DNA from 2 places in the Comamonas sp. UBA7528 genome. Region 2 is predicted to be linked to the other one. Evidence: predicted binding sites of a transcription regulator. Region 2 holds the regulator's gene; the other holds the start of a gene.
What was found. The regulator sigma-54, encoded in region 2, starts transcription at its own class of promoters, with help from an activator protein. The targets are predictions, from matches to a motif close to TGGCANGNAANCTGCTTT.

Region 1: the regulator sigma-54 is predicted to act here: its motif matches at 1,751-1,768, upstream of B3349_RS07220 (ammonium transporter).

Annotation. Positions count from the first base shown of each region.
Region 1 is NZ_DLMU01000005.1:291,047-296,483, forward strand. It holds gene B3349_RS07205 (DUF2164 domain-containing protein) at 1-42, shown strand, start outside; gene B3349_RS07210 (hypothetical protein) at 157-447, shown strand; gene B3349_RS07215 (LLM class flavin-dependent oxidoreductase) at 588-1,595, shown strand; gene B3349_RS07220 (ammonium transporter) at 1,838-3,040, shown strand; gene B3349_RS07225 (5'-nucleotidase) at 3,123-4,031, shown strand; gene B3349_RS07230 (EF-hand domain-containing protein) at 4,226-4,642, shown strand; gene B3349_RS07235 (hypothetical protein) at 4,738-5,196, opposite strand; gene B3349_RS07240 (cyanophycin metabolism-associated DUF1854 family protein) at 5,377-5,437, opposite strand, start outside.
Region 2 is NZ_DLMU01000010.1:383,649-389,085, reverse strand. It holds gene B3349_RS14780 (SPOR domain-containing protein) at 1-85, shown strand, start outside; gene B3349_RS14775 (thiol:disulfide interchange protein DsbA/DsbL) at 155-805, shown strand; gene lptA (lipopolysaccharide transport periplasmic protein LptA) at 949-1,590, shown strand; gene lptB (LPS export ABC transporter ATP-binding protein) at 1,587-2,366, shown strand; gene B3349_RS14760 (RNA polymerase factor sigma-54) at 2,423-3,988, shown strand; gene B3349_RS14755 (ribokinase) at 4,158-5,171, shown strand; gene B3349_RS14750 (hypothetical protein) at 5,226-5,437, opposite strand, start outside.

The DNA.
Region 1 (5,437 bases), on a different contig from region 2:
GAGGCCTTCGCCTACTGGAACCAACGGACTCGCTGCAAGTGAGCCACCGCTGCCGACAGCACCTGTACATGTACCGAGCGGTACAGCAGCCCCACAGACCAGAGGCCATCCCCCACCCCGCCCCAAGACCGCTAGCCTGTGCCTGACAATGGCCCCATGTTGGAATCACTACGAACCTGGGCCGCCCCCTATGGCGGCGACGCCTTTCTGTACCTGACCGTGCTGGCCGTGGCCAGCTATGCAGCGCTGCTGTATTTCAAGGCGAGCGTGCCCACGGCACGCCTGCGCCGCTTCATCCGCCTGGCAGCGCTGGTGGCGTTGCCGTTTTCCGTGCTGGCCATGGAAACCGGCGGCGGCCAGAACCTGGGCATTGCCATTCTGTCGCTGGTGTGGTGCGTGATCATCGGCATCACCTGCAAAAACGAAATGTCCCGCCGCAGCGAGTGAGCCACGCGGCACAGCGACGCGTGGCTCACTCGCCCGCGCAGCAGTCTGCATGCTGACCCAGCGCCTGGAGCACAAAACCCATTCCAACCGGCTTCCGGCGCGCAGCGACACGATTTGATTTTTCCCTCAGGAGAACTGCCATGACCGACTTTCCCCCACGCCTGCCCCGCCTGTCCATGCTGGACCTGGTGGCCGTGCGCGAAGGCGGCACCGTGCGACAGGCGCTGGACATTGCCCTGGACACGGCCCGCAAGGCAGAGGAGCTGGGCTTTGCCCGCTACTGGCTGGCCGAACACCACAACATGCCGGGCATCGCCAGCTCGGCCACTGCGGTGCTGGTGGGGCATATCGCCGGTGGCACCTCCACCATCCGCGTGGGTTCGGGCGGCATCATGCTGCCCAACCATGCACCACTGGTCGTGGCCGAAGCCTTTGGCACGCTGGCCGAGCTTTATCCCGGCCGCATCGACCTGGGCCTGGGCCGGGCGCCCGGCACCGACGGCCCCACCATGCGTGCGCTGCGCCGTGACCGGGTGGAATCGGAAGAGGATTTCCCCCGCGACGTGACCGAACTGCAGCGCCTGCTGGGCCCGGTGCAGGACCACCAGCGCATCGTCGCCATGCCCGGTGCCGGCACCCATGTGCCTATCTGGCTGCTGGGCTCCAGCCTGTTCTCGGCCCAACTGGCGGCTGCCAAAGGCCTGCCCTACGCCTTTGCCTCGCACTTTGCGCCACGCATGCTCCACCAGGCGATTGCGCTGTACCGCCAGCTGTTCCAGCCGTCGGCCCAGCTGGACAAACCGTATGTGATCGTCGGCGTGCCGGTGATTGCCGCCCCCACCGACGCCGAGGCCGACTTCCTGGCCAGCAGCACCTACCAGCGCGTGCTGGGCATCCTCACCGGCCAGCGCGGCCGCCTGCAGCCACCGGTGGAGCACTACATGGCCAGCCTGGGCCACCAGGAAAAAGCCGCCATCCAGGACTTTCTGGCCATGGGCGTGGTCGGCGGCCCTGAACGCATGCGTGCCGGCCTGTGGTCCATCGCCCAGGCCACGCAGGCAGACGAGCTGATGCTGGTGTCCGATGTCTACGACCCCGCGCTGCGGCTGCGCAGCCTGGAAATCACGGCACAGGCAGCCATCTGGTGAGCACGGCGCCCTGACGGCGCCGCACCACAACGGGGAGGACTGCATCCCATCCTGCTCAGGGCCGTCCCCGATTCGGCTTGGCGCCCCACTACGCCACGCATGGCTGCGGCGCAACAGCCCCACCGCAGTGCATTCATGCTTCCCCTGCTGCCGTCTGGCGCGGTTTTTGCTTGTTTTTAGTGCGTCCCGTGCTTTTCACGTGCACGCGCACCAAGAACAACCAATATCAGCTGGAGCGCTTCATGGAAGCACTAAAACAGGGCGCCGATGCCCTGTTCATTTTGATGGGCGCGGTCATGGTCCTGGCCATGCACGCGGGTTTCGCCTTTCTGGAACTGGGCACCGTGCGGCGCAAGAACCAGGTCAATGCACTGGTCAAGATCCTGGTGGACTTTTCCGTCTCCACCGTGGTCTATTTCGCCGTGGGCTACGCCGTGGCATATGGCACGGGCTTCTTCGTTGGCGCCGAACAACTGGCAGCACACAACGGCTACGCGCTGGTGAAGTTCTTCTTTTTGCTGACCTTTGCCGCTGCCATCCCCGCCATCATCTCGGGCGGCATTGCCGAACGCGCCAAGTTCTGCCCTCAGCTGATTGCCACGGCCATCATCGTGGGCTTGGTCTACCCTTTCTTTGAGGGCATTGCCTGGAACGGCCACTTTGGCGTGCAGGCCTGGATCAAGTCGCTGACCGGGGCAGAGTTCCACGACTTCGCCGGCAGCGTGGTGGTGCACGCCGTGGGCGGATGGATTGCCCTGGGCGCGGTGCTGCTGCTGGGCCCGCGCAGCAACCGCTACCGCCGCGACGGCGCGATTGCCGCCACCCCGCCCTCCAGCATCCCATTCCTGGCGCTGGGCGCCTGGATCCTGACCGTGGGCTGGTTCGGCTTCAATGTGATGAGCGCCCAGAGCCTGGACAAGATCTCTGGACTGGTGGCTGTCAATTCGCTGATGGCCATGGTGGGCGGCACGCTGGCCGCGCTGGCGCTGGGCAAGAACGACCCCGGCTTTGTGCACAACGGGCCGCTGGCCGGCCTGGTGGCAGTCTGCGCCGGCTCGGACCTGATGCACCCGCTCGGCGCCCTGGTGGTGGGCGGCGTGGCCGGCGCGCTGTTCGTGGCCATGTTCACGCTGACACAGAACAAGTGGAAGATCGACGATGTGCTGGGTGTCTGGCCGCTGCACGGCCTGTGCGGTGTCTGGGGCGGTATTGCGGCTGGCATCTTCGGCACCCAGGCACTCGGCGGCCTGGGTGGCGTGCACCTGGGCGCACAGCTGATCGGCACGCTGATGGGCGTGGCCTGGGCCACGGCCGGCGGCTTTGCCGTGTACGGGCTGCTGCGCAAGACCATGGGCCTGCGCCTGAGCCAGGAACAGGAATTCGACGGCGCCGACCTGTCCATCCACCGGATCGGTGCCACGCCCGAGCGCGAAGCCAACTGGTAAGCACCGCGCTCTCACCACGGGCAGGCAGCAGGCATGTGCCGGGAAACGCTATGCTTGGCCATTGCCCTGGCTGAAAGACTGCATGCCTGTTTCCCTGCACGACCAACTGGTGGTGGCCATCTCCTCGCGCGCCCTGTTCGATTTTGAAGAGGAAAACCAGCTCTTCGACCGGGACCCTGGCGGCTATGTGGCACTGCAGCGCAGCCGGCTCGACCAGCCGGCCCCGCCCGGCGTGGCGCTGCCGCTGGTGCGCAAGCTGCTGGCCTTCAACTCCCCCGAGGAGCAACGGGTGGAAGTGGTGCTGCTCTCGCGCAATGACCCTGTCAGTGGCATGCGGGTGTTCCGCAGCGCCAAGGCCCACGGGCTTTCCAGCATCCAGCGCGGCGTGTTCACCCAGGGGCGTGATCCTTTCGGTTACCTGCGGCCGCTGGGCGCCCATCTGTTTCTGTCCGCCAACGCCGCCGATGTGACCGAAGCCCTGCGCCTGGGCTACCCCGCCGCCCGGGTGCTGACCGAATCCGCCGGCGCCAGCGCCGCCCATCCGCAGGAAGTACGCATTGCCTTTGACGGCGACGCCGTGCTGTTCTCCGACGAAGCCGAGCGCGTCTACCAGACCCAGGGACTGGATGCCTTCCAGCGCCATGAAATGGAGCATGTGGCCCAGCCACTGCCCGACGGCCCGTTCAAACCGCTGCTGGCCGCACTGCACCGGCTCCAGCAGGCCGCCCAGGCCGGCACCACCAGCGGCATGCGACTGCGTACCGCCCTGGTCACCGCCCGCAGCGCCCCGGCGCACGAACGTGCCATCCGCACGCTGATGGACTGGAACATCGGGGTGGACGAAGCCATGTTCCTGGGCGGTCTGGCCAAAGGGGAATTTCTGCGCGAATTCGAGCCCGACTTCTTTTTTGACGACCAGACCGGCCATGTCACCTCGGCTGCGGCCCATGTGCCGGCGGGCCATGTGCGCAGTGGCATTGCCAACCCCTGATCCCGCGCGGCTTGCACGCACCTCTTTCTAGGAAATGCCTGTCGTACGGCGTGTCGCAGCCGGTGATCGGCATCATCCATGCAGCAGCCGCCAGACGGAGATACATCGGCTTACCCTGGTTTACCCCAGCAACGCACCCGGTTTGCAGAACGGCACCACACTGGTGCCCTGTCCCGTTTTTTGGAAATGAGCCCATGCCCCAGTCCGCCCTGTCCCGCCGCCTGTTGATGCCCCTGGTACTGTGCTGCGCTGCAGCAGCGTCGCTGCAGCCTGCCTGGGCAGAAGGCCAGATCGACCCCGTGGCCATGACCGGACCGGATGGCAAGCCGCTGTCCAAGGGCGAGATCAAGGCCATCAAGGACTTCCAGATGCTGGACTTCAACAAGGACGGCAAGATCAGCCGCAAGGAGCTGATGCTGGTGCCCAAGCTCTATGCGGGTTTTGACGAGGCCGACACCAACAAGGACAACTACCTGTCACTGGAAGAGGTGCGGGTGTTCGCCGCCAAGTACCGCGCACGGCGCGATGCCGCCAAAGCAGCCCAGGCAGCGGCCACGCCGCAGCCCGCCCCCGAAGCTGCCGGCAACAGTCCCGCCGCCACAGCCAAGTAAGTGCGCGGTGTGTGCCCGGGCAGAGCGCTCGGGCGATGCCCATGAAAAAAGCCATGCATCCGCATGGCTTTTTTCATCAGTGCCGGCGCTGACCATTACAGACCGTTGGTGCGCTTGACCGTGACATCCTCGTAGGTCAGCCGCTCGCTGGCCGCACGGGCGGGTTGCACTTTCTGGTGCACCTCCTGGCCCTGCTCCTTTTGCTGGGCCTCCAGCGAAGCCTCCACCGCCATGGCACTGGCACGCCACAGCGACTGGATGTGTTCGATCAGCATCTTGGAGATGGGCTCTTTTTTCTGCTCTTCCTCCACCGCCTTTTGCGCCTCGGCCTTTTGCTCCACGCGCTGCGTCCAATCCAGGTTGCGGTCGTCCTTGTCGGTGGGCTTCTCAGGCGTGCGGGCCTGCGCACCCTCGCCAATCTTGTCGGTGGACTCGACGTTGTTCACCTGGTTGACCGGGCGAATGGGAGCCGGCCCCGAGGCGCCGGTGGAATACAAATTGGCAGCCTGCGAATTCCATTGGATGGGATTGCGATCAACAGGTGGTATTTGCATGGCGTGGCCCTCGGTGGTGTTGTATGGATAGTGGACGCGGAATTCCGCTGTTCCTTCATCCTTTCGGCAGTCGTGAGGGAAAGTTTAGGTTTTTTTACAAACATTTCCAGCGCAGTACAAAGGGGCCGACAAACGGCCCCTGGAACACAAACTTCGCGCCGGAAAAAAGTAAGTAAGCGCTTACAAAAAGCGCTCCAGCAGCTTGCGAGAATGCTTGTCCAGCTGGGTCGTATCCGGAATC
Region 2 (5,437 bases):
CGGCAAGCGTGACGACGCCGAGCAGCTCAAGGGCAAGCTCGACGGCGCCGGGGTGGATTCGGCCCTGGTGCGCGTGCAGCGCTGACAGGCAGAACTTTTTGCCACGGCCCGGCTCTGACTGGGCAGTGAATATCCCCTAACAGGAGTAGCTTTGATGAAACGCCGCGAGTTTTCCTTGGCCGTCACCTCGGTCGCATCTGCCATGGCCCTGGGCGCCACTGCGACCGCCCATGCCCAGGCCGCCGCCCCCAAGGAAGGCAAGGACTATGTGAAACTGTCCAAGCCCGCCACCACCGAGGCACCTGCCGGCAAGGTGGAAGTGGTCGAGTTCTTCTGGTACAGCTGCCCGCATTGCAACGCTTTCGAGCCCGCATTCGCCGCCTGGAAGCAGAAGGCCCCCGCCCATGTGGTGGTGCGCCGTGTGCCCGTGGCCTTCAATGCCAGCTTCGTGCCCCAGCAAAAGCTGTATTTCACGCTGCAGGCCATGGACAACTTTGACGCCATGCACGTCAAGGTGTTCCACGCCATCCACGTGGAGCGCAACAAGCTGGCCACCGATGACGCCATCTTCGAATGGGTGGGCAAGCAGGGCGCGAACGTGGCCAAGTTCAAGGAGATCTACAACTCCTTCACCGTGGCCAACCAGGTGCGCAAGGCTTCGGCGCTGCAGCAGGAATACGATGTGGAGGGCGTGCCTTCCATGGGCGTGGCCGGCAAGTTCTACACCGACGGCCCCCGCGCCGGCAGCATGCAGAACGTGCTGAATGTGGTGGACTATCTGGCCAACCAGAGCCGCAAGGCCTGAGCGGCCCCGCAGGGCCTGAGCGCCCTGCACACAGCCCGCTGGACAGCGGGCTTTTTTGTGTCGATTTCCCTGCGAGTCGCCCACAGGGCAGCCCTGGGGAAAACCAGTGCCCTACAATGGCTGCAAGATTCATGCCTTCTCACATGACACGCAAACTCCTCCCGATACTCGCGCTGACGGTCCTGGCAGCTGCCATGGGCACGGCACAGGCCGAAAAGGCCGATCGCAACAAGCCCATGAACATCGAAGCCGATGCGCTGCACCATGACGAGCTGCAGCAGGTCAGCACGTTCACGGGCAATGTGGTGCTGACCAAGGGCACCATCGTGCTGCGCGGCGCCAAGCTGGAAGTGCGCCAGGACGCCGAGGGTTACCAGTTCGGCAAGGTCTGGGCGGCCCCCGGCAAGCGCGCGTTCTTCCGCCAGAAGCGCGACACCCAGCCCGGCGCACCCGAAGAGTACGTGGAAGGCGAAGGCGAAATCATCGAATACGACGGCAAGAAGGACGATGTGCGCTTGATCCAGCGGGGCCAGCTGCGCCGCTACACCGGCGCCACGCTGAGTGACGACATCACCGGCAACATCATCACCTACAACAACCTGACCGATGTGTTCACCGTGGACGGCAACCGCCGCGCCACGCCGGGCAGCGAGGAAGCTGCCGCCGGCTCCGGCGGCCGCGTGCGCGCCGTGCTGGCGCCCAAGACCCAGCCCCCGCAGGCCCCGGTGGCGCCGAGTGCGCAGCCGCTCAAGCCTTCGGACACCATGAAATTGCGCAACCCGTGACCCGCTCTTCCGACACCCCGACCGCCCCAGGCGCCAGCAGCCGCCTGGAAGTGCACCATCTGGCCAAGTCCTATGGCAGCCGCAAGGTGGTCAAGGACGTGTCCCTGGCCGTGCAGAAAGGCGAAGTGGTGGGCCTGCTCGGCCCCAATGGCGCGGGCAAGACCACCTCGTTCTACATGATTGTGGGCCTGGTGCGCAGCGATGCCGGCGACATCTACATCGACGGCCATTCGGTGGCGAACATGCCCATCCACCAGCGTTCGCGCCTGGGCCTGTCCTATCTGCCGCAGGAAGCCTCGATCTTCCGCAAGCTCAGCGTGGAAGACAATGTGCGCGCCGTGCTGGAGCTGCAGCAGGACGAACAGGGCAAGCCCCTGACCAAGGCCGAGGTGGAGCGGCGCCTGACCGATCTGCTCAAGGAGCTGCGCGTGGACCACCTGCGCTCCTCGCCGGCGATTGCGCTGTCGGGTGGCGAGCGCCGCCGCGTGGAAATCGCCCGGGCCCTGGCCACGCAGCCGCGCTTCATCCTGCTGGACGAGCCGTTTGCGGGTATCGACCCCATCGCGGTGATCGAGATCCAGCGCATCATCGGCTTCCTCAAGGAGCGCGGTATCGGGGTGCTGATCACCGACCACAACGTGCGCGAGACGCTGGGCATCTGCGACCACGCCTTCATCATCAGCGACGGCCATGTGCTGGCGCAGGGCACACCGGAAGAGATTGTGGAGAACGCCGACGTCCGGCGGGTCTACCTGGGCGAACATTTCAGGATGTAGCCCGCCACTTCCGCCGCCACGACACACACACAAGATCACAGAGAGGGAGCGTCGCGTTGAAGCCTGGTTTGTCACTGCGGGTGTCGCAGCATTTGGCGCTGACGCCGCAATTGCAGCAGTCGATCCGCTTGCTGCAGCTGTCCACGCTGGAGCTGGCGCAGGAAGTCGAGCAGATGCTCGACGACAACCCGTTTCTGGAAGTCGACAGCGACGATGCCCCCCGTGAAGACTTCGGCCTGTCCCAGTCGGACACGCCGGCGCAGGGCGATGACTATGCCGCCGATGGTGCGCTGACGGCAGGGGCTGCGGAGGCGCCCGCCGACAGTGCGGAAGGCCCCGGCAGCGCGGAATACGATGCCCCCGACTGGGAGGGCGACGGCACCAGCGAACTGCGTCCCGATGACAGCGAATGGGGCGGCGATGCCCCGGCGCGCAACGCCCAGGGCGGCGATGGTGACGAAGTCAGCGCCCTGGACCTGGCCCGCGCACATGAATCGCTGACCGACCACCTGCTGCGCCAGTCGCTGTCGCTGCACCTGTCCGAGCTGGACCGTTATGTGCTGCGTTTCCTGATCGAGAACCTGAACGACGACGGTTACCTCGAAGAGTCGCTGCAGTCCCTGGCCGAGGGCTTGGCCGGCACGGACGACCCGGAGCAGCTCGACGAATTGGTGCACCGCTTCACCGTGGCACTGCGGCTGCTGCACAGCCTGGAGCCGGTGGGCGTGGGCGCCCAGGGCTTGGCGGAATGCCTGCAGCTGCAGCTGAACCATTTGCTGCAGCGCGGTGAGGCCGAGGCCAGTGTGGTGGAGACGGCGCTGGCCATCTGTGCCCAGCCGCTGGACCTGCTGGCACGGCGCGATGTGCGCCGCCTGATGCAGGCCACCGGCAGCAGCGAAGAGCGCACGCGCACGGCCATGGCACTGATCGCCCGGCTGGAGCCTCGGCCCGGCCGGCGCTTTGTCAATGTGGAGCGCAACATCATCGTGCCGGACGTGATCGTCACCCGCGCCGGCCGCCGCGCCAGCGAAGGCACGCCCCAGTTCAACGTGCAGCTCAACCCCGACGTGCTGCCGCGTCTGCGCGTGCACGATGTGTATGCCGGTGCGCTGCGCGGCCACAAGGGCAGCGAAGGCCATGCCGGTCTGCAGCAGCGCCTGCAGGAAGCGCGCTGGTTCATCAAGAACGTGCAGCAGCGCTTCGACACCATCTTGCGGGTGTCGCGTGCCATCGTGGAGCGGCAGAAGAACTTCTTCGTGCACGGCGAGCTGGCCATGCGCCCGCTGGTGCTGCGCGACATCGCCGACGAGCTGGGTCTGCACGAATCCACCATCAGCCGGGTGACCACCGCCAAGTACATGGCCACGCCGCACGGCACCTTCGAGCTCAAGTATTTCTTCGGCTCCGGGCTGGGCACGGAAACCGGCGGCAATGCCTCCAGCACGGCGGTGCGGGCGCTGATCAAGCAGTTTGTCTCGGCCGAGAACGCCAAGAAGCCGCTGTCGGACAGCCAGATCGCTGAGATGCTCAAGGAGCAGGGCATCGAGTGCGCCCGCCGTACCGTGGCCAAATACCGTGAGGCGCTGAAGATCGCGCCGGCCAATCTGCGCAAGACGCTGTAAGCCCGGACTGGGCCCGTGCGGAGGCGGGGCGCCTGCGGGCATGCTGCGCTGCCGCAAGCCCCCGGATGCGTGCAAACCGGCTGGGCAGCGCCGGCAGTTGGAGGTATCGTGCAGCCATCCTTGGTTCATTCCGCACATGCCACGGCCGTTGGCAGCAAAGGAGACTCCCATGGTTGCCCCGCTTTCTTCCTCCGCGCTGCCCCGCAAGCTGCTGTCGGCGCAGCCCGAACCCGATCACCCGCACAGCGTGGCCCGCATCGCCGTCGTGGGCAGCCTGCACATGGATGCGGTGCTGCACCTGGAACGCGTGCCCCACGCCGGGGAAACCGTGATGGCCCACAGCCTGCGCTACCTGCCCGGCGGCAAAGGCGGCAACCAGGCAGTGGCCTGCGCACGCCACGGCGCCCAGGTCACGCTGTTCGGCTGCGTGGGGCGTGACCACCATGGCAACAGCCTGCGGCTGGCGCTGCACGACGCCGGCGTGGAGATGGACCATGTGCAGGTGCTGGATGGCGTGTCCACCGGTGCGGCCATGGTGCTGGTGGAGGGCAATGGCCAGAACCGGGTCTGCGTGGTGCCCGGTGCCAATGTGCTACTGGAGCTGCCGGACGAGGTGCTGCTGAATGTGCTGGCCCAGGCCGATTTCGTGCTGCTGCAGCGTGAAACCGCCGACAGCGTGCTGGAGCAGGTGCTGGAGGCGGCACGCAGCGCTGGCTGTCGCGTGGTCTTCAATCCCTCGCCGGTGCGCGAGGTGCCCGAGGCCTGGTGGCCCCTGGTCCACACCCTGGTGGTTAATGAGGTCGAGGCCGGTGCCTACAGCGATCAGGCGGTGGACAGCCCGGCCGCGGCGGCCGATGCCGCACAGCGCCTGCTGGCGCGGGGCGTGTCCCAGGTGGTGGTCACGCTGGGAGCCCAGGGCGCGGTGGCCGTGTGCGGAGGGCGTGTCAGCACCCATCCCGCGCTGGCGCTGCCGGTGCTGGACACCACGGGTGCGGGCGACAGCTTTCTGGGGGCGCTGGTCACCCGCCTGGCCGAAGGCCATGCCCTGGCCGATGCCGTGCAATGGGGCATACGTGCTGCCAGCCTGTGCATGGGCCAGGTGGGCGCACAGCCGTCCATACCGCAGCGCACCCAGGTCGAAGCCCTGGCCGGTGGCGCGGCCAGCCCGTTGCATGTGCAGTAGGCGACGCAGGGACGGGCGCGCCAGACCCCGTGCGGAGCTGCGTGCGCGCAGTGCTCAGCGGGTGCTGCCGTCGCAGTAGGCGTGCCAGCCTGCCGGGGTGTTTTCAAAGCCGCGTTGCAGGGCCAGCTCCCAGGGGCGCTCGCAGCTCTTGGTGCGCTCGCACCAGGCGTGGCCGGTGGACGGCTTGCAGCCATGGCTGTCGGTGCGCTTGCCCAGAATGGGTTCCGCCGGGACTTCGTCCACTGGCTGAGGTTCGGCCATGACGG